One region of the Virgibacillus kimchii genome, then DNA from elsewhere that is predicted to be linked to it. Evidence: predicted binding sites of a transcription regulator. Region 1 holds the regulator's gene; the other holds the start of a gene.
What was found. The regulator LexA, encoded in region 1, represses DNA repair genes until DNA is damaged. The targets are predictions, from matches to a motif close to CGAACATATGTTCG.
Positions count from the first base shown of each region.

Region 2: the regulator LexA is predicted to act here: its motif matches at 9,978-9,991, upstream of ACZ42C_RS00470 (YolD-like family protein).

Region 1 covers NZ_AP043951.1:753,385-764,967, forward strand. Annotated here, with positions in the region: gene hflX (GTPase HflX) at 1-1,157, shown strand, start outside; gene ACZ42C_RS03845 (methionine gamma-lyase family protein) at 1,180-2,409, shown strand; gene ACZ42C_RS03850 (MerR family transcriptional regulator) at 2,596-2,979, shown strand; gene glnA (type I glutamate--ammonia ligase) at 3,211-4,548, shown strand; gene lexA (transcriptional repressor LexA) at 4,645-5,268, opposite strand; gene ACZ42C_RS03865 (YneB family resolvase-like protein) at 5,491-6,129, shown strand; gene ACZ42C_RS03870 (DUF896 domain-containing protein) at 6,265-6,501, shown strand; gene tkt (transketolase) at 6,631-8,634, shown strand; gene sirA (sporulation inhibitor of replication protein SirA) at 8,815-9,270, shown strand; gene ACZ42C_RS03885 (YneF family protein) at 9,330-9,551, shown strand; gene ACZ42C_RS03890 (cytochrome c biogenesis CcdA family protein) at 9,746-10,450, shown strand; gene ACZ42C_RS03895 (response regulator) at 10,714-11,088, shown strand; gene ACZ42C_RS03900 (CcdC family protein) at 11,140-11,583, shown strand, end outside.
Region 2 covers NZ_AP043951.1:59,538-71,120, reverse strand. Annotated here, with positions in the region: gene nikC (nickel transporter permease) at 1-264, opposite strand, end outside; gene ACZ42C_RS00515 (ABC transporter permease) at 375-1,376, opposite strand; gene ACZ42C_RS00510 (ABC transporter substrate-binding protein) at 1,631-3,337, opposite strand; gene ACZ42C_RS00505 (ABC transporter ATP-binding protein) at 3,390-4,358, opposite strand; gene ACZ42C_RS00500 (ABC transporter ATP-binding protein) at 4,333-5,349, opposite strand; gene aroD (type I 3-dehydroquinate dehydratase) at 5,694-6,449, opposite strand; gene ACZ42C_RS00490 (shikimate kinase) at 6,578-7,105, shown strand; gene ACZ42C_RS00485 (hypothetical protein) at 7,361-7,708, opposite strand; gene ACZ42C_RS00480 (coiled-coil domain-containing protein) at 7,878-8,891, opposite strand; gene ACZ42C_RS00475 (Panacea domain-containing protein) at 8,894-9,421, opposite strand; gene ACZ42C_RS00470 (YolD-like family protein) at 9,764-9,961, opposite strand; gene ACZ42C_RS00465 (peptidoglycan recognition protein family protein) at 10,443-11,583, opposite strand, start outside.

The DNA of each region.
Region 1 (11,583 bases):
AATTGGTTTCCTTGAGTAAAACAGCAGGAGGCACTGTGAAGAAAATAATGACGCAAACAAGGAGGCATATTCATCCTGCCAATTATATCGGTACCGGAAAAGTGGAAGAAATAAAAGAAGAAGTGGATCGGCTGGAAGTTGATCTCGTTATTTCCAATGATGAACTGTCAGCCGGCCAATTAAGTAACCTTGGCAATTTAATCGGTGTACGGATCATCGACAGGAGTCAGCTTATTTTGGACATATTTGCCCAGCGTGCCAGAACAAAAGAAGGTAAACTGCAGGTGGAGCTTGCTCAATTGGAGTATTTGCTGCCGAGGCTGCGGGGGCAGGGGACAGAGCTGTCCAGGCTGGGTGCAGGAATAGGGACAAGAGGACCGGGTGAAACAAAACTGGAGACTGACCAGCGCCATATAAGAAGGCGCATCCATGATATTAAGAATAGACTGGAAATTGCTGTGCGCCAACGGGAACAATACAGAAAACGCAGAAAGAACAATGATGTTTTTCAAATAGCGATTGTCGGCTATACAAATGCCGGCAAATCAACCATTTTCAATCGGATTACAAAGAGTGCAACGCTGGAGGAGGATCAGCTGTTTGCAACGCTGGACCCACTAACGAGGGAAATTAGCCTTCCATCGGGATTTCGGACGCTTATTACAGATACAGTAGGCTTTTTGCAGGATTTACCAACATCGTTGATTGCAGCTTTTCGGTCTACGCTGGAAGAAGTAACGGAAGCAGACTTTCTCATCCATGTGACAGACGGATCGAACCCGGATATGGAACAGCAGCAACGGACTGTAATGGAACTTCTTCAGGAACTGAATGCGCATAACATTCCGATGCTGACTGTATATAATAAGAAAGATAAATTTTCCGAAGACTTTATACCGGGCCGGCATCCATACTTATTTATAAGTGCATATGAACAGAAAGATATTTATAAATTGCTGGAAAGAATAGAGGAACTGCTCAAGGAGAATTGGGACAGATATACCGTGTATTTGCATCCGGCAGACGGTAATTTATTGCAAAGACTGGAACGGGAAACGATTGTCATTGAAAAGGACTTTTCCGAGGAAAAAAATAAATACATTTTTAAAGGGTATATGCGAAAGGATCACCCGTTACAAATACTGCTAGAGAGGTAGTTATACATTGAATCTGAAAAAAATGATTAATCAAGCAGAAGAAGATTGCTCTATTCCCCATAAGGAAATTGAGCAGATGACGGAAATAAATCAAAGGAGAGTTTTGCAGGCATTTAAAAATAATCGGATAAGTGACAGTCATTTTTATTCCACGACTGGCTACGGTTACGATGATATGGGAAGAGAAGCGCTGGAAGCCGTATATGCAGAAGTTTTTGGCGGAGAGGATGCACTTGTCAGGCCGCAAATCGTTTCGGGCACCCACGCGATTACCATTGCATTATTCGGCCTTTTAAGACCGGAGGAGGAGTTAGTTTACATTACCGGTAAACCATATGATACATTATCGGAAGTTATAGGAACTGCAGGAAAGAATGCCGGATCACTGAAAGAATATCAAATCGGTTATAAAGAAGTAAGCCTGAAAGAAGATGGTTCCGTCGATTTCCCGGCCGTGAAAGAAGCAATTACGGAGAAAACGAAGGTTATTGGTATACAACGATCCAAAGGGTATGATGACAGGCCTTCTTTTACTGTAGATGAGATTGGACAAATGGTGAAATTTATAAAAAATATAAATGATAATCTCATCATATTTGTGGATAATTGCTACGGTGAGTTTGTGGAAGAGAAAGAACCGCTGCATGCAGGTGCAGACATCATTGCGGGATCTCTGATTAAAAATCCGGGAGGGGGGATTGTTCGATCCGGTGGTTATATTTGCGGTAAAGAGGATCTTGTTCTTTCGTGTGCCAATAGATTAACCGCACCGGGTCTTGGCAAGGAAACCGGTGCAACGCTGGATACACTGCAGGAAATGTACCAGGGATTTTTCCTGGCTCCCCATATTGTGGGACAAGCCTGGAAGGGTGCAGTGTTTACAGCACGGCTGCTTGAATTGCTTGGCTATCAGACCAGCCCGCATTATCTGGAAAAAAGAACGGATTTAATACAGTCAGTGACTTTTCACAAAGCAGAAGAAATGATAGCTTTTTGCCAGGCAGTGCAACAAAATTCCCCTGTCAATTCATTTGTACAGCCATATCCCAGTCTCATGCCGGGATATGAAGATGAAGTTATTATGGCGGCAGGCACATTTATTCAGGGTTCCAGTATTGAATTATCCGCTGATGGGCCCATACGCCCCCCATACACTGCGTATGTACAAGGCGGATTAACATATGAGCATGTCAAAATTGCTTTATCAGAAGCAGTAAAGTCACTGCAAAAAAAAGATTACACTAATGAATAACGGGGTAAACAAAAAGGGTAGATAGAATCTATCCTTTTTTGTTTTATATTTATTTCCGTATCATTCCACAGAACATAGTTATGTATAAAAAAACACTTCATGTCAGAAAACCTTACATCATTCTTGACATGTTATATAACCTTACATTATAATGGTTACTATCTTAAAAACAGGGGAGGTCATGAGTTGAATGATCAGGAGCGGCGTTCCATGCCTCTTTTTGGGATTGGGATTGTAATGAAGCTGACAGAATTAACTGCCAGACAAATAAGGTATTACGAGAAACATGATTTAATTCATCCGGAGAGAACGGATGGCAATCAGCGGTTATTTTCATTTAATGATGTGGACCGGTTGCTGGAAATAAAAGACCTGTTGGAAAAAGGATTAAATATTGCCGGTATAAAGCTTATTTTGGCTGAGAAACAGGAAAACAAACAAACTAAAAAGAAAAAAAATATTACGAGAAAAGAACTGAAAGAATACTTGAAACAGGAATTGAATGAAACTGGCAGGTATGGCAAAACAAGCTTAAGGCAAGGGGAACTTTCAAGATTTTTCATACATTGATGTGTCATATATCTGTGTATGCTTCTGATATTCCTGCTAATTAACCTGGTTTACTAATAAACTTAGTTATATTGAGACTGGAACATAACTTAAAGACTCCAAGAATATTATAAAAAACTAAAAGCTCCGGGTATTTCCGGAACAGGAAATAGTTGCTTGGATTTTAATACGATAAGAATAATTATGTTTCCATCTCATTCATTTATAAACAATTATGTAGGAGGAGTTTAGATGGCAAAAAGCCTGACGAGAGAAGAAATATTGAAACAGATTGAAGAGGAAAACGTAAGGTTTATACGACTGCAATTTACAGACATGCTGGGTACGATTAAAAATGTGGAAATACCCCTCAGTCAATTGGATAAAGCTCTTGATAACAAAATGATGTTTGATGGTTCATCCATTGAAGGTTTTGTTCGTATTGAGGAATCCGATATGTACCTGTACCCTGACCTTGATTCATTCGTAGTATTTCCTTGGACTTCGGAAAAAGGGAAAGTGGCACGTTTTGTTTGTGATATATATAATCCGGATGGCACACCGTTTGAAGGCTGTCCACGCTATAACCTGAAAAGAAACCTTAAAAAAATGGAAGAGCTTGGTTTCGATGCCTTTAATATCGGAACTGAGCCTGAATTCTTTTTATTCAAACTGGATGAAAATGGAGAGCCTTCTCTTGAACTGAATGACCGGGGCGGATATTTTGATCTGGCACCTACGGATCTTGGAGAAAACTGCCGGAGGGATATTGTGCTGGAGCTGGAAGAGATGGGCTTTGAAATTGAAGCTTCCCACCACGAGGTTGCACCCGGCCAGCATGAGATAGATTTCAAGTATGCTGACGCTGTAAAGCACGCAGATGATATTCAAACATTTAAATTGGTTGTTAAAACTATTGCGAGAAAGCATAACCTCCATGCCACTTTTATGCCAAAACCTCTCTTTGGTGTGAATGGTTCGGGGATGCATGTAAACATGTCCCTTTTCAAAGATGGGGATAATATGTTTTTCGATGAAAATGGAGACCAGCAATTAAGTGAAACAGCTTATCAGTTTACGGCAGGGGTAATTAAGCATGCAACAAATTATACTGCAGTAACTAATCCTACCGTGAATTCCTATAAACGATTGGTTCCGGGCTATGAAGCACCTTCCTATGTGGCGTGGTCAACGGCGAACCGCAGTCCGTTGGTACGCATTCCATATTCTAGAGGGATCAGCACCAGAATCGAAGTGCGCAGTGTGGATCCATCCGCAAACCCATATTTGGCCATGGCTGTTCTGCTTGCATCCGGCTTAGATGGAATTAAAAATAAAATGACCCCGCCCCCGGCCGTGGATCAAAATATATACGTCATGTCGAAAAAAGAACGGGAAGAAAACGGGATTAAAAATCTGCCTCCGACACTCATGCTTGCATTGGAAGAGCTGGAAAAGGATGAATTAATTAAGGATGCGATGGGTGAACACTTATATGAACATTTTGTTGAAGCAAAAGAGATTGAATGGGACATGTTCAGAACAACCGTCCATCCATGGGAAAGAGAGCAGTATTTGAATTCCTATTAAGAAGGGTTTTCCCTTTTAATGAAAAACCGTCCTGTATCATAATCGATACAGGACGGTTTTTCATACCTGGAAATACTGGTCAATCGGCGTGCAAGTTTAATCAATGGTTCTATATAAACCGATTACTTTTCCCAGTATTGTAACATTATCATATATGAGCGGCTCCATCGTTGCATTTTCCGGTTCAAGCCGTATCTGATTTTTGTCCTTAAAGAAACGTTTCACAGTGGCTTCGTCATCATCTGTCATGGCAACAACAATATCATTGTTTTGCGCTGTGTTCTGCTGTTTCACGATGACCATGTCCCCATCCAATATACCTGCTTCTATCATACTCTCTCCTTCGATAACCAGGACGAAAATATTATCATCCGGATTACTTGTATGATCAGGGATCGGTAAAAACTCTTCAATATTTTCAACCGCAGTAATGGGAAGGCCTGCAGTAACCTTGCCGATTAAAGGTGCATACCGGGCTTTTTCCCTCGGAATGTCGCTTTCCCCTGTGGTGTCAAGTACTTCAATTGCCCGCGGTTTAGTTGGATCCCTTCTGATATACCCTTTTTCTTCCAGCCTGGAAAGATGTCCATGTACGGTAGAACTGGATGCAAGTCCAACCGCAAGTGCAATTTCCCTCACCGAGGGCGGGTATCCTTTTTCTTCAACCTGTTCTTTAATAAAATCCATGATTGCCTGCTGTCTTTTGGATAGCTTTGCTATTGTCATTTTGTTCGCTCCTCGCACTTAAAAATAGTTAATATAAGTCTATCATTTTTAATATAGTTAAGCAAACATTCGTTCTGAAAATTTGACAGCATTCTGTTTTCCTGAAATAATATATAATCGAACAAAAGTTCCCGGAGTGTGGGCCTCTGTCGGTATGGTTAACAGATGTTTAATCTGCAGATATTTTCTCACGTGGGAATGAAAGGAGTGTTAGAGGTGAAGGCAATTATTTACTGTCGCGTAAGTACTGATAAACAGGAACAGGAAACTTCCCTATCCAGACAAAGAGCTGAATTGACCAAGCTTGCCAAAAAATACGATTTTACTATCGCTGCAAGTATACAGGAGCAAAAGAGTGGTTATGAAATTGAACGGGAAGGCGTATTGAAAATGCTTGATATGTTTTCTGATCATAAGGCGGAATGTCTTTTAATTCAGGACGAAACGAGGCTTGGCAGAGGAAACACCAAGATTGCATTGTTTCACCAACTTAAAAAGCTTAACATTCCCATATATACAGCTATGACCGAAGATGAACTGGAATTATCGGAATCAGATTCTATGGTTTTGCAAATTATATCCATCGTGGAAGAATACCAGCGTAAACTGCATAATGCAAAGATCAAAAGAGGAATGAAAAAGGCGATTACAGAAGGTTATAACCCGGGAAAAAACTTATCTAACCTGACAAAAGCTCCGGGCAGGGAACGGGTCTCGTTTCCGATAGATGAAGTCATCCGTCTGCGGAATAAAAAGATGACTTTTGAAGAAATAACCATTACGTTAAATGGCATGGGCTATCATGTATCAAAGGCTACCGTCCACCGAAGATATAAAGAAGCCCAAAATACTTGATTCTTATAAATAAGAACGCTACATTAGAAAACAGGAACTAATGCTTTCCTGTTTTTTTTATGGTGGTATTTTTCCTGTCTTAGATGAATTACGAAGATCATGTAATAAATTTCAACTCCATTGGAGGGTGGTCCCATGCTATCAAAAGACAAATTGGAACGGATTAATTATCTTGCAAAGAAAGCAAAAGAAGAAGGATTGACTGAAAAAGAAAAACAAGAACAGAAAGAGTTGAGGGAAGCTTATTTAAAAAATGTGCGCAGTTCTTTTAAAAATCAGTTTAAAACCATGAAAGTCGTTGACCCTAAAGGCAATGATGTTACACCTCAAAAAGTAAAGGATATGCAAAAGAAAAATAGGGAAAATGAATAGTAGTAATTAGCGCGAACATTTTTTTATTTCATTATGGGCCCCTTATCTGTTTACTTGTTACAAGGTGTAATTCATTATAGAATAGAAGAGATTATTACTTTCGTTTAATTTGTGGAAGGAGTAAACAATATGTCGACAAATATTGAACAGTTATCCATTAATACGATACGAACTTTATCAATTGATGCTATTGAAAATGCAAATTCAGGCCATCCAGGTTTGCCTATGGGTGCTGCGCCCATGGCCTACACATTGTGGACAGAATTCATGAATCATAATCCGGCCAATTCCAAATGGTTCAACCGGGACCGCTTTGTCCTTTCAGCAGGTCATGGTTCCATGCTGCTTTACAGCTTATTGCATTTGTCAGGATACAATGTAACGATGGATGATATTAAAAATTTCCGACAGTGGGATTCCAAGACCCCCGGGCACCCTGAAGTGCACCACACAGATGGCGTTGAAGCAACTACAGGTCCATTGGGGCAGGGTATTGCCATGTCCGTAGGCATGGCAATGGCTGAGGCTCACCTTGCAGGTAAATTTAATCAGCCTGACTTATCCATTGTAGATCACTACACATTCGCACTGATCAGTGATGGCGATGTGATGGAAGGAATATCCCATGAAGCAGCTTCATTGGCGGGTCATCTTGGCTTGGGTAAATTAATTGCTTTATATGATTCAAACGACATTTCTTTAGATGGAGATTTAAATCGTTCCTTTTCTGAAAATACGGAGCAGCGGTTCAAGGCATATGGCTGGCAAGTATTGCGGGTAGAGGACGGAAATGACATTGAATCGATAAGAAATGCAATTAAAGAGGCAAAAGAAAACACGGATCAGCCGACACTGATCGAGGTTAAGACTGTGATCGGCTACGGTTCTCCGAATAAATCAGCATCGGCTGCATCCCACGGCGCTCCGCTTGGCGGCGATGAAGTTAAACTTACAAAAGAATATTATAAATGGACGCACAAAGATTTTCATGTACCGGAGGAAGTATATGCCGATTTTAAGGAAAAGATTGGAACGCCCGGTGCGAAAGCTGAAAATGACTGGAACGAACTTTTAAAAACCTATAAAGATAAATATCCTGAATCAGCAAGTGACTTCGAGCTTGCATTAAATGGAAAACTACCCGCCGATTGGGAGAAAGATCTTCCGGTTTTTGAACCTGGTGAGGATACTCTGGCAACAAGAGCGGCCTCCGGAAAAGTACTAAATGCAATAGCGGAATCCGTTCCAAACTTATTTGGAGGAAGCGCCGATTTAGCCGGCTCCAATAAAACATCGATAAATGATGAGGATGACTTTTCCCGTAAAAATTATGCGGGAAGAAATATCTGGTTCGGTGTAAGGGAACACGCTATGGGTGCTGCTTTAAACGGAATGGCTTTGCATGGAGGGCTAAATGTATATGCAGGTACATTCTTTGTTTTCAGTGATTATTTAAGACCGGCTGTGCGATTATCATCAATTATGGAAACACCGGTCACATACGTATTTACCCACGATTCCATTGCTGTTGGAGAAGACGGACCAACACATGAGCCAGTGGAACATTTGGCCGCATTGAGAGCAATGCCCGGATTATCGCTTATTCGTCCAGCTGACGGGAATGAAACACAGGCAGCCTGGCGCCTGTCTTTGGAATCAGAAAATCAGCCAACAGCCCTGGTATTGACCAGGCAAAATCTGCCGACACTTAAGGGAACAAAAGAGATGGCCTATGAAGGAGTTAAAAAGGGAGCATATGTGATTAGTAAATCCCAAAAAGAGGATCCGGATGCATTGTTAATAGCCACAGGTTCCGAGGTTCAACTGGCAGTGGAGGCACAGAAAGCATTAAGCGAGAAGGAAATTGAAGTCAATGTTATAAGCATGCCTTCGTGGGATCGTTTTTTAAAGCAGGATGAGTCTTATAAAAATGAGGTACTGCCTCCGCATATCAAAAAACGTTTAGCGATTGAAATGGCTTCCCCATTCGGATGGGAACGTTATGTGGGCGATGAAGGCAAAGTATTGGGTATAGATACTTTTGGCGCGTCCGCAAAAGGAGATAAAGTGATTGAAGAATATGGCTTTACAGTAGAAAATGTAGTGAAACACGTGGAGTCTCTTCTGAATTAATTAATAAAGATGGTTCCGCTCATCGGAACCATCTTTATTAGCAAACAGAACATAGCCTGCCTTCGACAAAATTCGTGGAGCGACAGGCGCCAACCGACAAAAGAAGTGGATGTTTTTTATGTAAAGTGACATTATTCTGAAATAGAGTACGTATAATAGAGGATAAAGGAGGAGATCTCTATGAATACGTATTCTATTTATTGGATTAAAGAAGAAATTGCAAACCATTATTTTCATAAAAGTGATATTTTATATCGTTTTCTCAGAAGTTATCAAAAGGATGATGCAAGAAAAGATCTAATTATGCAATTTGATTATATCACCCATAACTTTTCATATGAAAAGCTGATCAGCCATATGAAGGGATATTATAACAACACGAAAGCAATTGTACATATTGACGGATCACGTATAACTATATGTCAAAACGGAAGCTGTATTTCTTTACTTATAAGTAAAAAACATTTAAAATTTCGATGTGATGCATTACAGGATGCCGAACAATTACTGTTTCCGATGCTGCGGAGATACCAACGACTACTTTTTATAACAGGAAAAAAAGACTTTGGATGGATTTCTCCTGTATTGTATATGAATAAACAAGATATAAATCTCCTATTGTATTCCAACTCATGATTTACTATACTATATAGGGGTTAGCGAAAAAGAGACAACACGAAGGAGGAAAGCAGGGCATGAGCACGATTTGGGTTGTATTAATTGCTATCACAGCGTTACTGGCCGGTGTTGCTCTTGGGTTTTTTATTGCGAGAAAATATATGATGAACTATTTAAAAAAGAATCCGCCTATCAATGAGCAAATGCTCCGTACGTTAATGATGCAAATGGGACAGAAACCGTCACAAAAGAAAATCAACCAGATGATGCGGGCAATGAATAATCAGCAGGACAAATAGATGATTACTTACCCGTCATAATGCATAGCAATTATGAATAGATACCCCTTACATACTCTGTAAGGGGTAAAAGTGTATTCTTACGTTAAAAATCATGGTAACAGTGAAAGTTTCAGTTTATTGTCATATTCATTCCATGTATGGCTTCTATATTCTGATACAATGGAGACAACAAGGTCTCTGGGGGGTTCTGAATGTCTGAAATTAATATATTCCTTGCTTTTGGAGCAGGTTTTCTATCGTTTATTTCACCATGTGTGCTGCCGCTCTACCCAGCATTTTTATCTTACATTACAGGGATGAGTGTCAGCGAACTGAAAGAAGAAAACAACAAAATTAACAAAAAGGCAATATTGCATACGATCTTCTTCCTGCTTGGTTTTTCAGCTGTTTTTGTAATGATCGGTTTTACCGCTTCATTCATTTCTGATTTCCTGCTGACTTACCAGGATTTGATTAGACAGGTTGGTGCTATTGTAATCATCTTCTTTGGTTTGGTTATTGTCGGCGTACTTAATTTTAACTTCCTAATTAAAAACAGATCCATTAGTTTTAAAAACAGACCTGCCGGTTTTTTCGGTTCATTTCTTATAGGACTGGCTTTTTCACTTGGCTGGACACCATGTACAGGCCCTATATTGGCTGTGGTTTTTGCACTGGCTGCAACAGACCCTCAAGTAGGTATGATTATGATGGTCAGTTATGTTTTAGGGTTTTCCATTCCATTTCTGGTAATGGCATTCTTTATTGGAAAAATGAACTGGGTGAAGAAGCACAGCATGAAAATCGTCAAAATAGGTGGTTATTTAATGATCTTTGTAGGAATTGCCTTGTTTTTTGACTGGATGACTAAATTAACTTCATTTTTGGCAGCCTGGTTTGGATTTTACGGATTCTGATCTGTAAAATGGTTTACTCCCTCTCACATATTAGCCATGTGTATAATGTGTGGGGAGGGAGTTTTATACTTCATGAAGCTTTTTTGACACGTTTCTGTCTGTTCCCTTCGAAAGGATGCGTAAATCAACATTGAAAAAGGTTACTGTCATTCATGCGGTAGGGAGATTAACTTATTAAGCTGCTGGTAAATGATTCAATGTTTCCTTATGATAAATAGTATATAGATTAAGGAACAACTGAAAAAATGAGGGGAGCGACGGTAATGGCTGCAATTCTGGTTGTAGATGATGCTGCTTTCTTAAGGATCATGCTGACAAATATATTGGAAAAAAATCATTATGAAGTTGTAGGGCAAGCCAAGGATGGAAAAGAAGCTATACATATGTACAAAGAATTACGCCCGGACTTGGTTATCATGGATCTCACCATGCCAGTAATGGATGGGATTGAGGCAATGAAAAGAATTATAGTTGAAGACAGTGAAGCAAAAATTATCGTTTGTTCTGCGATAGGGCAGCAAAAAGTAGTTGTTCAGGCTATTGAAGCCGGCGGGAAGGATTTTATCGTAAAACCTTTTGAAGAAAGCAGAATACTTGAAACGGTGGAACGAGTACTGGAAAATAGTAATTCAGCATGAAGAATTGATGACCTTTAATAGTTTAAACAGCAAGTGGAGAGAGTGATCTGCATGTTTTGGTTAATAGCCAGTACAGTTATTGCTGCTGCAATGGCCCTGATAATGATTAGAATTCGTTTAAGAGCAGCAAAAAAACCGACAAGCACAAAAAGGATTATACTGCCGCCCTTATTTATGAGCACAGGTGCATTCATGTTTTTATTTCCTGTTTTCCATATCACCTGGCTGCAAGTTTTTGAAGCTTTGGCAGTCGGGATAGTTTGCTCGGTATTCTTAATAAAGACTTCCAAATTTGAAATTCGGGACAATGCGATCTATTTAATTCCATCAAAAGCATTTGCTTTTATATTGCTCGGATTGCTGGCTTTTCGGATTATACTTAAACTTTTGGTGGGAAGCACCATATCATTAGGTGAAACTAGCGGCATGTTTTTTGTATTGGCCTTTGGCATGATTATTACCTGGAGAGTATCAATGCTTTATCAATACCTGCAG
Region 2 (11,583 bases), 690 kb from region 1:
AACAGCAAAAAAACCAACTTGAAGGGATACTCTTGCTCCATACGCAATTCTCGTAAAAATATCCCTGCCTAAATCATCCGTTCCCATCCAATGTTCACTAGAAGGAGGATGGAGGCGATTTACAAGATTTTGATCATCATACGTGTAAGGTGTCAGTAAAGGGGCAATTAATCCCAAAACGATGAAGAAAAGGATAATGATTATTCCAACCATGGCAAAGCGGTTTTTTCTCAATTGTTTCAAAGTGTCTTTCCACGGGGACATCGCTGCTATTTCTTCCGTATCAATCTGCTGTCCTGCTTTTGCGGGGTTGGCAATTTGCTGTTCTGTATCAACTCTTTTTTTCTCATCCAGTTTCATTACAGCACCCCCCTTTAGTAATTAATCCTTGGATCAATAATTTTATACAAAATGTCAACGACCAGATTGATCATCACAAAAATAAATGCAATGACAAGGATCCCGGATTGAATCACCGGATAATCACGGTAACTTATTGCTTCAAATACATACCTTCCTATACCCGGCCAACTGAAGATCGTCTCTGTTAAAATGGCACCGCCAAGAAGCACTCCTGTCTGCAAACCGATTACCGTCAGCACAGGAATAGTGGCATTTTTTAATGCATGCTTATAAATGACGAGAAATTGACCTGAGCCTTTAGCCCGAACAGTACGAATATAATCCGATTTCATAACTTCAAGCATACTGGACCTTGTCATTCTTGCAATAATAGCCATTGGGATAGTGCCAAGGGCAATACTTGGCAGTACTAAATGCTTTAATATTGTTACCGTTCTTGCAAAATCCAAATGAATTAAGGAATCCAGGACATACAAATGTGTTATTGGTGCGATTGGATCCCTGCTGTCCTGTCGTCCGTAGGCAGGAAACCACCCGAGCTCCTGTGCAAAAATCCACTGTTCCATTAAAGCAAGCCAGAAAACCGGCATGGATACGCCAATTAAAGCAAACAGCATGGCCAAAAAATCAAACCACGAATTTTGCTTCCAGGCACTGATGATGCCTGCATTTACACCGATGAATACAGCAAATATCATGGCGAAAAAGGTTAACTCAAAGGTAGCTGCTATGTATGGCCAAATTTCTGTCGATATGTCCGCTCTCGTTCTGAGGGAGGTTCCTAAATCTCCCTGCAGAAGATCTTTCACATAAATTCCATATTGAACGACATAGGGTTCATTTAGCCCCATGCTTTCTTCCAGGTCTTCGATTGCCGTTTGATTAGCGGTTTCCCCAAGAATTACCTGGGCCGGATTCCCGGGAATTAAATGAACGATGGAAAAGGTGATTAATGTCATTCCCACCAACACAGGAATGAGCATGATTAAACGCCGGATAATATAGGAAAACATCAGTTCACCCCAATTCTTCTTCCATTATTGACCTTTTCATATATATAGCTTTTTACAAGGAGTAAAAAATAAAATAATGACTTTTTAAAAATTATTTTGTTCAATGGACATGATGGAATGAAAGGAGACTCCTCCTGAAAGACCTGTCTCCCCCGCCCCTTTACAACCAGAGATATACATATCTTTTGTTACCAGCTGATTTTCAGGCGCGGAGATGACCCTTTATTCCGGGAGAGTCTCCTTCATTTTTTCTATTAATTTGCCAATTCTACTTCAGCTAAAGATTCACTTGTGGATGGATGCGGTACATAATTTTGCACAGCACTTGTCGTTGCCAGCACTGGTCTGGAGTGAACCAGTGGCACCATTGGCGCATCATCTGCTATGATTTCCTGTGCCTGTTCATAAAAGGAAGCTCGGTCGTCCTGATCCACGGATAACTTGGCCTGATCCAATAATTCATCCACTTCATCGTTGGCATAAAATTCACGGTTACTGCTTCCTACATTATCTCCATGCAGTAAGCTGCTCAGGAAATAATCGGGGTCACCATTTGTTCCTGACCATCCAAGCATATACAATTGGTGTTCTCCATTCATTGTTTTCTCGAGGTATGGAGCCCACTCTTCTCTGATGATATTGGCAGTAATCCCAATATCAGCCAGGTTGTTCTGAATAATTTGTGAAACTGTTTCCGGATCAGGCATATACGGTCTTGCTACTGGCATGGTCCATAGTTCAATTTCCAGGCCGTCTTCATAACCTGCTTCCGCCATTAATTCCATTGCTCTGTCCGGATCGTACGCAAAGCTTTCCACCTGATCGTTATATCCCATATAACTCGGTGGCAATGGAACGTTGGCAGGTGTAGCATAGCCTGCGTATAAAGCGTCCGCAATTGCTTCTTTATCAATTGCATGACTGACTGCGTGTCTTAAATCTTTATTATCAAACGGCTCTTTTTCCACATTAAAGCCTACATAACCAATATTGTTTTCAGCACGCTCGTAAAGTTCCAGACCTTCCTCTTCTTCCACACCTGCTGCATCATCAGGATTTAAACCATCCATAATGTCAATCTCTCCGGAACGGAGGGCAATCAACCTGGCAGCATTGTCCGGAACAACTTCAAATACAACCCGATCCAGCTTTGGCAGCCCATCTATCCGATAATCTTCAAATTTCTCCAGTACAATTGAATCATCCCTGCTCCAGCTGACAAACTTGAATGGGCCTGTTCCGACAGGGTTTTCATTTATTTCCGGTCCATACTCCTCCAATGCTGCCGGTGAAGTAATCGGGAAATAGGTCATGGCCATATTTTGCAGGAAGAACCCTAATGGCTGACTCAGATTAAATTCAACGGTATAATCATCCACCACATTTATTTCTTCAATAACATGGTTGTCATCACCCTGATAACCGCCAAACATGGTACTATACATGGAGTAAACATAACCATCATCTGCAAAGGCAAATTCATGGTCAGGATCTGCCCAGCGCTCAAAGTTAATTTTTACAGCTTCGGCATTAAAATCTGTTCCATCATGGAATGTAACGCCTTCTTCCAGGTAGAATGTATAGCTTAACCCATCATCAGCTACATCCCAGTCATGGGCCAGAGCCGGAAGGATGTCAAAGGAATCTTTATCAAACTCCAGCAGACTTTCATACACTTGCCTTGTAATACGGGAAGACTCCCCGTCTGTTGTACTTGCCGGGTCAAGGCTCTCGGAATCACCACCGCGGGCAAAAATTAATACTTGTTCTCCATCAGCAGCCTCTGCTGCCGCCTCATCGGCATCCTCATCTGCGTCCTCTGTTCCTGTATCTTCCTCTGTACCCGGGTCTTCACCTTCTTCAGGCGCATCCCCATTTTGTCCTCCATCACCAGTACACGCTGCCAATACCAACATAAAAGCAAGCATGAAGGCGACAAGAAGCGAATATTTCAGCTTCATTCTATTTCCCCCTTTTATTCAAATTTATAAGAATAATATTTTATTGCAATGCCTATTCATACAAATGACATGCAACAAAATGATTATCTTCCACTGGTTTAAATGCAGGTCTAACTTCTTTACATATATCCATTGCATGTGGACACCTCGTATGAAATGCACATCCGGATGGCGGGTTGGCAGGGCTTGGAACATCCCCTGTCAGTATGATTCTCTCTTTTTTTATATCCGGATCAGGAAGTGGTACAGCAGAAAGCAATGCTTGCGTATACGGATGCTTCGGGTCGTCATAGAGCCTGTCATTTTCCGTCAGCTCTACCATTCGCCCCAAGTACATTACTCCGATTCGGTCACTGATATGTTTCACTACGCTTAAATCATGAGCAATAAAAATATATGTCAAATTAAATTGCTCCCGAAGCTCATCCATTAAATTAAGAATTTGCGATTGGATGGACACATCCAGTGCAGAAACCGGCTCATCACAGATAATCAATTTCGGGTTATTAGCAAGCGCCCTGGCAATTCCGATACGCTGTCTTTGCCCTCCACTGAATTGATGCGGGTATCTTGAAGCATGATAAGCACTCAGACCTACCACTTCCAATAATTCCTGCACTCGTTCTTTACGCTGATTGGCAGACTTCATACCATGAACCAAAAGTGGCTCACCGACTATTTTTTCCACCGTATGCCTGGGATTAAGGGAAGCATAAGGATCCTGGAAAATGATCTGCATATCTTTTCGCAATTTACGCATCTCTTCTCCAGTGACGTTTGTAATGTCTTTATCTTCAAAAAGAACTTCCCCCTCTGTCGGTTCGATCAGCCGCAATATGGATTTTCCCGTCGTTGATTTTCCACAGCCCGATTCACCGACTATTCCCAGTATTTCCCCTTCCCTTACTGTAAAGGAGACATCATCCACTGCTTTCACTTCTCCAACTTTTCTACCCAGCGGGCCGCCTTTTATATCAAAGTATTTCTTAAGTCCGTTAACCTCCAATATCGGCTTTTGCATGCCTATCCACCTTCCCTTCTTTATCGTCATTTAAAAAGCATCTGCTTTGACGATCATTTCCCAAAGGGTAAAGGGGAGGATTTTCATTAAAACAACGGTCAAAGGCAAATTCGCATCTCGGGGCAAAATTGCAGCCGACCCTATCCATTTTAGGCTTAGGCACAACGCCTGGTATGGAATAAAGCTTTTGTTCCCGTTCATGAATCTTTGGCAATGACTTTATCAGTCCCCGGGAATAAGGGTGTTGCGGATCCTTTAGAATCTCCCGTGTTGTTCCCTCTTCCACTACTTGTCCCGCATACATGACAACAACCCTGTCACAAATTTCTGCAACAACCCCCAAATCATGTGTGATAAGCAAGATAGCCGTGTCTTCTTTTTCATTTAAATTCCGCATTAAATCCAGGATTTGCGCCTGAATGGTTACATCAAGTGCAGTCGTTGGCTCATCTGCTATCAACAGTTCCGGGTCACAGGACATTGCCATGGCGATCATGACTCTTTGTCTCATCCCACCGGAAAGCTGATGCGGATATTCATCAACGATTTCTTCCGCTCTTGGAATTCCGACCTGATGCAGCATATTGACTGCTTTTGACCTCGCCTCTTGCTTCGTTATCTTCTGATGTAGGCGAATGGCTTCGATTAATTGATTACCAATGGTGAAAAGTGGATTTAATGAAGTCATGGGTTCCTGAAAAATCATCGAAATCTCATTTCCCCGTAATTTTTTCATCCGCTTTTCAGAAGCATTGGTAAGGTTTTCCCCTTTAAAATTAATCTCTCCGCCTACTATTTTTCCAGGTGGTTTCGGTATAAGCTGCATGACGGAAAGGGAAGTAACACTTTTACCGCTTCCCGATTCCCCGACAATTCCGACGACCTCACCCTCATGCACTTTTATGCTCACGCCATCTACAGCAGGGATTTCTCCGCTGTCAGTTAAAAAATGTGTATGTAAATCCTTCAGTTCCAAAACCAATTCCGACATGATTGGTTCCCCCTGTTCTTTCTCTTTGTAAAACATTTTCTTTAATAGTCCACCGAGAACTAAAATTACCAAACATGTTATAAATGATACTTTTTAGAATATTTAATTACCATTTATTATACGGAAAATTGGTTGGATTGCAAGCTATTTTTTTTGAGACAGTATAAAGAGTTTAAACACTGGCTTTTCCTGTTTACAAAACATGTTCCATGGGAATGAAAGGCTTGCTCGTCAAAAACTGAACCGCAAGCCATGTTCATATAAAAGATATATCATTTATACTTCCGGGCTTTATTAGTCAGAAAAAGACCTGCAATATATCACTGTGTCGCAGCACCATTCATTCAGCTGTTATGATGAATAATTCTTAACACTTCCCGTAAGTCAGATACATTAATTTGGCCCGGTGCAGAAGCCTCTCTCCCGACACCAAATGTTGCATCGGATCCAAACACTTCACCGGCAAGCCGGCTGATTAAACCATATTTTCCCATCGCCATTGTAATCAGCGGTTGATCAGGATGCTGCTTTTTTATGGTGTTTGTAGCTTGAAGCAGCGTGATTACATCTTCTGTTTTTTGTGGCATAACGGCCAATTTAGATATATCCGCCTCTGCTTTAATCATTTGCATTAAGGTAGAGCTTATTGCTTGTTCTGCTGGTGTCGAGTCAAAATGATGACTTGACATAATAATAAACACACCATATTCCTTTGCTTTGCTTACCAGTCTGCTTCTAATACCCTTTGAAAGAGTATATTCAATGTCCACAAGATCTATGTTTCCACTTTCCATAGCTACCTGAATTAACTGTGCATACTCATCTTCCCCCATGGCTGTATCCCCACCCTCTTTGATGGTACGAAAAGTAAAAATGAGCGGAGTATCTGATAAATTTCCAGCCAACTGGTGAAGGATTTTTTTAACTTTTTCTGCATTCTTCACATCTTTAAACTTGTCAGCCCGCCATTCCACCATATCCGGTTTGAGTTCTTTTACCAACTTTGCTTCCTCTATTAATTCCGCATCCGTCTCTCCTGTCAACGGTACAATAATTTTCGGCATCCCTTTCCCAATCTGTATATCTTTCACTTTTAACACTTCATCATCCCTTTCAATTGCTTCCCTTCTATTATAAATAGTTTACCATTTCCCTAAATCTTTTTTTACAAAAAATAAAAATTGCATTATACTGATTCTAATTCTATTCTTAGAAAGAGGATTTAATAATGCATGAAGAAAAAAGCATTGTGCTCATAGGTTTTATGGGTGTCGGAAAATCAACGTTAGGCAAAGAGCTTGCAAATAGGCTCAGAAGAAACTTTATAGATATTGATCAGGAAATTGAAAAAATGTATGGAATGGAAACGACGAAGATATTTAAAGTGCACGGGGAAGAAGCATTCCGTCAAAAAGAGCAGGAATTATCCATATATTACGCCAAACAGCCGGGTTATATCATTTCCCTGGGAGGCGGAGCGTTTATGAATGAAGCAATCCGTCATTTATGCTTATCTCACTGTGTGATCATTTATTTAGACTTAAGCTGGGAATACTGGAAGGATCGTATCAGTATATTGGTAGACAGTCGCCCGATCCTCCAGCAGAAAAACATGGAAGAAATCAGGGAACTTTTTCAGGAAAGAAAGACATTATATCTGAACCATCATATTAAAATAAATATGGACGAACTTAATATTGAGGACAGTGTCCAGGCGGTAATGGAAGCAATGGAGAAGTTGGATAAAAAGCAATAAAAAAGCAGGGTGCGATCGCTCCCTGCCTTTCATCCTGACGCGCCCAGAGGGATTCGAACCCCCGACAAACCTGGTACCGGAAACCAAAAGAAGGCATTTTACTGCATTTCAACCTGTACCAAAATGTTTAAATAACGCGTTTCTACTATTATATGACTCTATTATTTTTGTTTGTTTTCGTTTCTCTCGTTAGCATTAAAGTTTGCAACCTATATGTATAAATACAAAATTAAAAGAGCGGACACACATCCGCTCTTACTTATTAATACTGTCTTGTATAAATTGGTCATATTTTGATACTTCAACTTTCTTATTTTTCGTTTCTGAATCGGTTCCTGAATTTCCGTTTATTGATCTGTGTATTCTATCTAATAAATTTATGATCTCTGCAAAACCCATCATCATGATTCCAACTACAAAGCCTGCAACTATATACGATATAAAGACAGTGAATGATTCTTCTACAATCGGTTCGGGTTCAGAGAAGCTGGTTAACGGTTCTTCATAACCAACCACCACCTGAAAATTAGTAAATGCTAAAATGATCCCTGCTGCTATACAAATCCATCCAATAATAAATAATGCTCTTGCTATTGTGTTCATCTAATTAACCCCCATTCTCTTTTACCTACATCTTACCATAATTTTCATAAATATTTATCTAATTTTACGGGGAGCAACTAAATGAAGGAATCAATGAGAAGATGAAAAAAAAAAAAAAAAAAATAGAGGAAAATAAAAAGCCCTCGGTGTGAGGGCTTTAAATACTCAGTTAAGTATCTATCTCTCTATCCCTTTTGCGCATGTACAAATACAAACTAAAAAAAACTATAGGGGATAGAAAAAGAAATAAAACGAAAGTAAAATTAGAACCATCATTAAAAATACTAGGAATAGAGTATATATCCAACACTTGCTCATAATCAATTATGTAACCAAACGCTCCAATTATAGACGTATAAAATAAAATAAAACCAAAAGTTATTATCGTAGGATGCTTAGTAAATATACTGTGTTTGCAGTCGATACCCTTATTTTCACACTCACAACTACGTATAGTTTTCCCTGTTAACCTGGATAGACCATTAAAAAGAACAAAAAGCAGAAATATAATTCCAGCAATACTAAGACTAGAAAAAACGATTAGTTTTGCTGTAGGAGTTGTACTAATGTTTCCTAGTATGTTTTTTAAAATTTCTAAGCTTCCAAAGGTAGCAAAAATAATTGCAGAAAAAATACCTAATATAGTTACAAATTGAGTATAAATGTTAGATTTATCTTTCTGTAGCTCTTCTACATCAGCCCTTGTGTTATCATAGTTCTCTTGCAATTTATTTCGTGTTTGTATTAACTTCTGTTGTGCTTCAGTAATTTGGGATTTAGTTTTTGCAAGTTCTTCCCTTGCCTTAAGTGTTTCTTCTCTAGTATTTTCCAAGGCCGTTCGAAGCCCTTTCATGAAAACTTCCGATTCTTTAGAAACATCTTCAATTAATTTTCTCTGATTCTCTGCTAGGTCAGCATGATCAATTAACTTTTCTATTTTGGTAGCTATTTCTGTATTATTTTCTTCATTAGCAACTTTTTTAATTTCCGATAGGTTAATTCTAAGTATATCTATCCGATCATCGTTAAATATATATACCGCTTTACTTATTTCTGAGTATTTATGTCTAGGGTTTTCTTTGTAATAATTTTTGAACCTATCAAAAAAAGACTCTGGAGTTAATTCATCCGAGTCCGAATCTGAAAATCTGACGTACGAAAGTTCATCAATAATTTGATTCATTTTCACCCATCCCCCATAACTTCTTCAAGTTTCTCGGGATATTGGATGAAATACTCTCGAATCTCTTCATTGGTATACTCTAAGCCTCTTTCGCCACTCTCTATCCGTCCTTTAAATTCACTCCAAGGAGAATGTTCATGAGTTTTGTCAACTAAATGAAAAGGGTTCTGCTTCAGTAAAGAAACTATCGATTGTTCAATGTCATCGTCATCTGCTATTTCTTCAGGAATTTCGTTTACATCAAACTCAACAAATTTAATACTCATTGTTTCATCGTCAAAAATAATTTCATTAGCAATTTCTCGTATGGGTTGTGATCCATACTCTTTATACTCATGATACACATTTGAAACTACGGGGCCCAAACGCCATTTACCGATACTCTCAGCAAAAAGAGGGTCACCAGTTTCGTATAACGATTTTGCTTGTAAATAATATAGTATTTTCTGTAGGTGTAAATTGGTGACATCAATATCTTTCTCTAGAGCTAGATGAATAATATAATTTGCAATTTGCATAGCTCTAAACATTCACAATCACTCCCTTTAATGTAGAGACTGACTTTAATTACTTAGTTTCCCCTTATTAATAAATTTATGCATCCATATATGAAATGTTGTGACCATTTTTTATCAATTTATTAATATTACTGTATAAAGAATAACACTTATTAGTACAAAACGCCATCATTCTGTATTATTTGTTACCCTTCTGTAAACTTTTTGTAATTATTACGTAACCTAAAATTTATCTAAACTACCTCTACATTAATCACATCATCTCCCTTAACCCTGGTACCATCCTCAAAAATTATACCTTCACCATTATCAACCGTTTTCAATTTACCTTTGGTGACATGAAAATCATGATTTTTAAAATATTTTACTTCCTTCAACAGTCAAGTTATCATGTAATGCCATCCGCAACTTCATTATAATTTCTTCAATCTGCTGTTCATCCAGAATTGGCTTTTCCTTTTTATCATCCTCTTCCCACATTTCTTTAATCAACTGCACATGCTCTGGAAGCATGAGTGATGTCCATTTTATGTTTCCTCTGTCATTGACCATTACCCCTCACCTTTTAAGAACATTTGTTCTTATTATAACAAAAAATAATAAAATGTATACTGTTATTTTTTAGAATTAAAGGATTTTAAGTATTTACGTAGAATATCTATACAGGTGATAAAAATGTGGATCCGAGGATATAAATTAAAACCGGGAGAAGTGCCGCCATATTACATAAGTGAGGAAATAAAAAGGCTTGTGAGGAATCTGGCTAATAAATACCGAGTAGAGTTCGAGGCAAGCGTACATAGTGAAGCCTGCTATTTAATAATTAACGAGCTAACTATCTCTTTTCGTAATCATCGTCCTGGGAAACCGAATGATTACGTGATTTATTTGTGGAAGTTTAATACGTGGCGGCAGTGTGAGAAATACTTTGAGAAAAGGGTGGCTCCCCTTATTGGAAAGATATAAATACATAAAAAAAGACCAGGGCTTTCCACACCCTGGTCAAAACGGTTAAAAACACTAACTGATTAAATTAATTAAATAAATGTTTAAATGTGACTGGACCTGGTATTCCATCAACACCGATTCCGGCGTCCCTCTGAAACTCTTTGACCGCCGACTCTGTGCCACCACCAAAAATACCATCGAATCCATTTGGACTATACCCTAAACCATATAACACCCCCTGAATGATCCGGGTAATGTTTCCGCGTGCCCCCTTCCTAACAGTTACGCTTGCCTCCTTGGTCTTTGGTCCCCAAATACCATCAACAGTAAGGCCGGCATCAAACTGATTGTTTAATTCACGCTGATAAGCTTTAACTGCTGCCTTTTTACTCCTTGGGCCATAAATACCGTCAACTGCTATGCTATTAAACGAGTAGCTATTAAGCCAGCTTTGAAATTGGGAAATACGATCCGATTTATTTTGCTTGGCTTCTGGTTTCGTGTTTTCCAATTTTTCTTTACTTTTCGGTCCATATAATCCATCTACAACTAAATCATAATCAGCTTGAAAAGCACGTAAACCCTTGTCAGTAGCTTCTCCGAAAATACCGTCTGCGCCATAACCGCCCAGATCATAACCAAGGTCAATTAGCAACTGCTGCATGTCTTCCACTTCTGCCCCACGGTCTCCACGCTGAAGATAATTTCGTTCTTTTTTCGTTGTTTTTGCTTCAACTTTAGCGCCTTGTACCATAGATAAAAAGTCTTCCCAACTTATCCCTGCCTTGTTTGCTCTAATCTGAGCGGGGCAGTTTTTAGGATACCATCCATTATGCTGTCTTACATTTGATATAGATATGCCGTGTTCTTCCATTTTTGTACGCACGCGATCCGCAGCATTTTCTACAGCTTTTACATAATCGCCATCTGAATTTATGCAGATTTCAATATTATAGGATTCTGAATTACCGGTTCCACGACCGTCTGTATTAGCCCAGCATGCCGCTTCATCAGGGAATGACTGAATTGCAATTTTATCATCTACAGACTCATGCCAGCTTGCTTGTCGTGGATTTAGATTAGACTGTAAATTAGCGTGAGATTGAGCGTTTGCACCGGGAGTAGTGTTGCCGGTTTGGTGGACTGTAATGTAATTCACCGGATTGATCAAACCATAAGATCGCTTATTAATCACGTCATTGGAAACAATTTGTTCTTTAAATTTA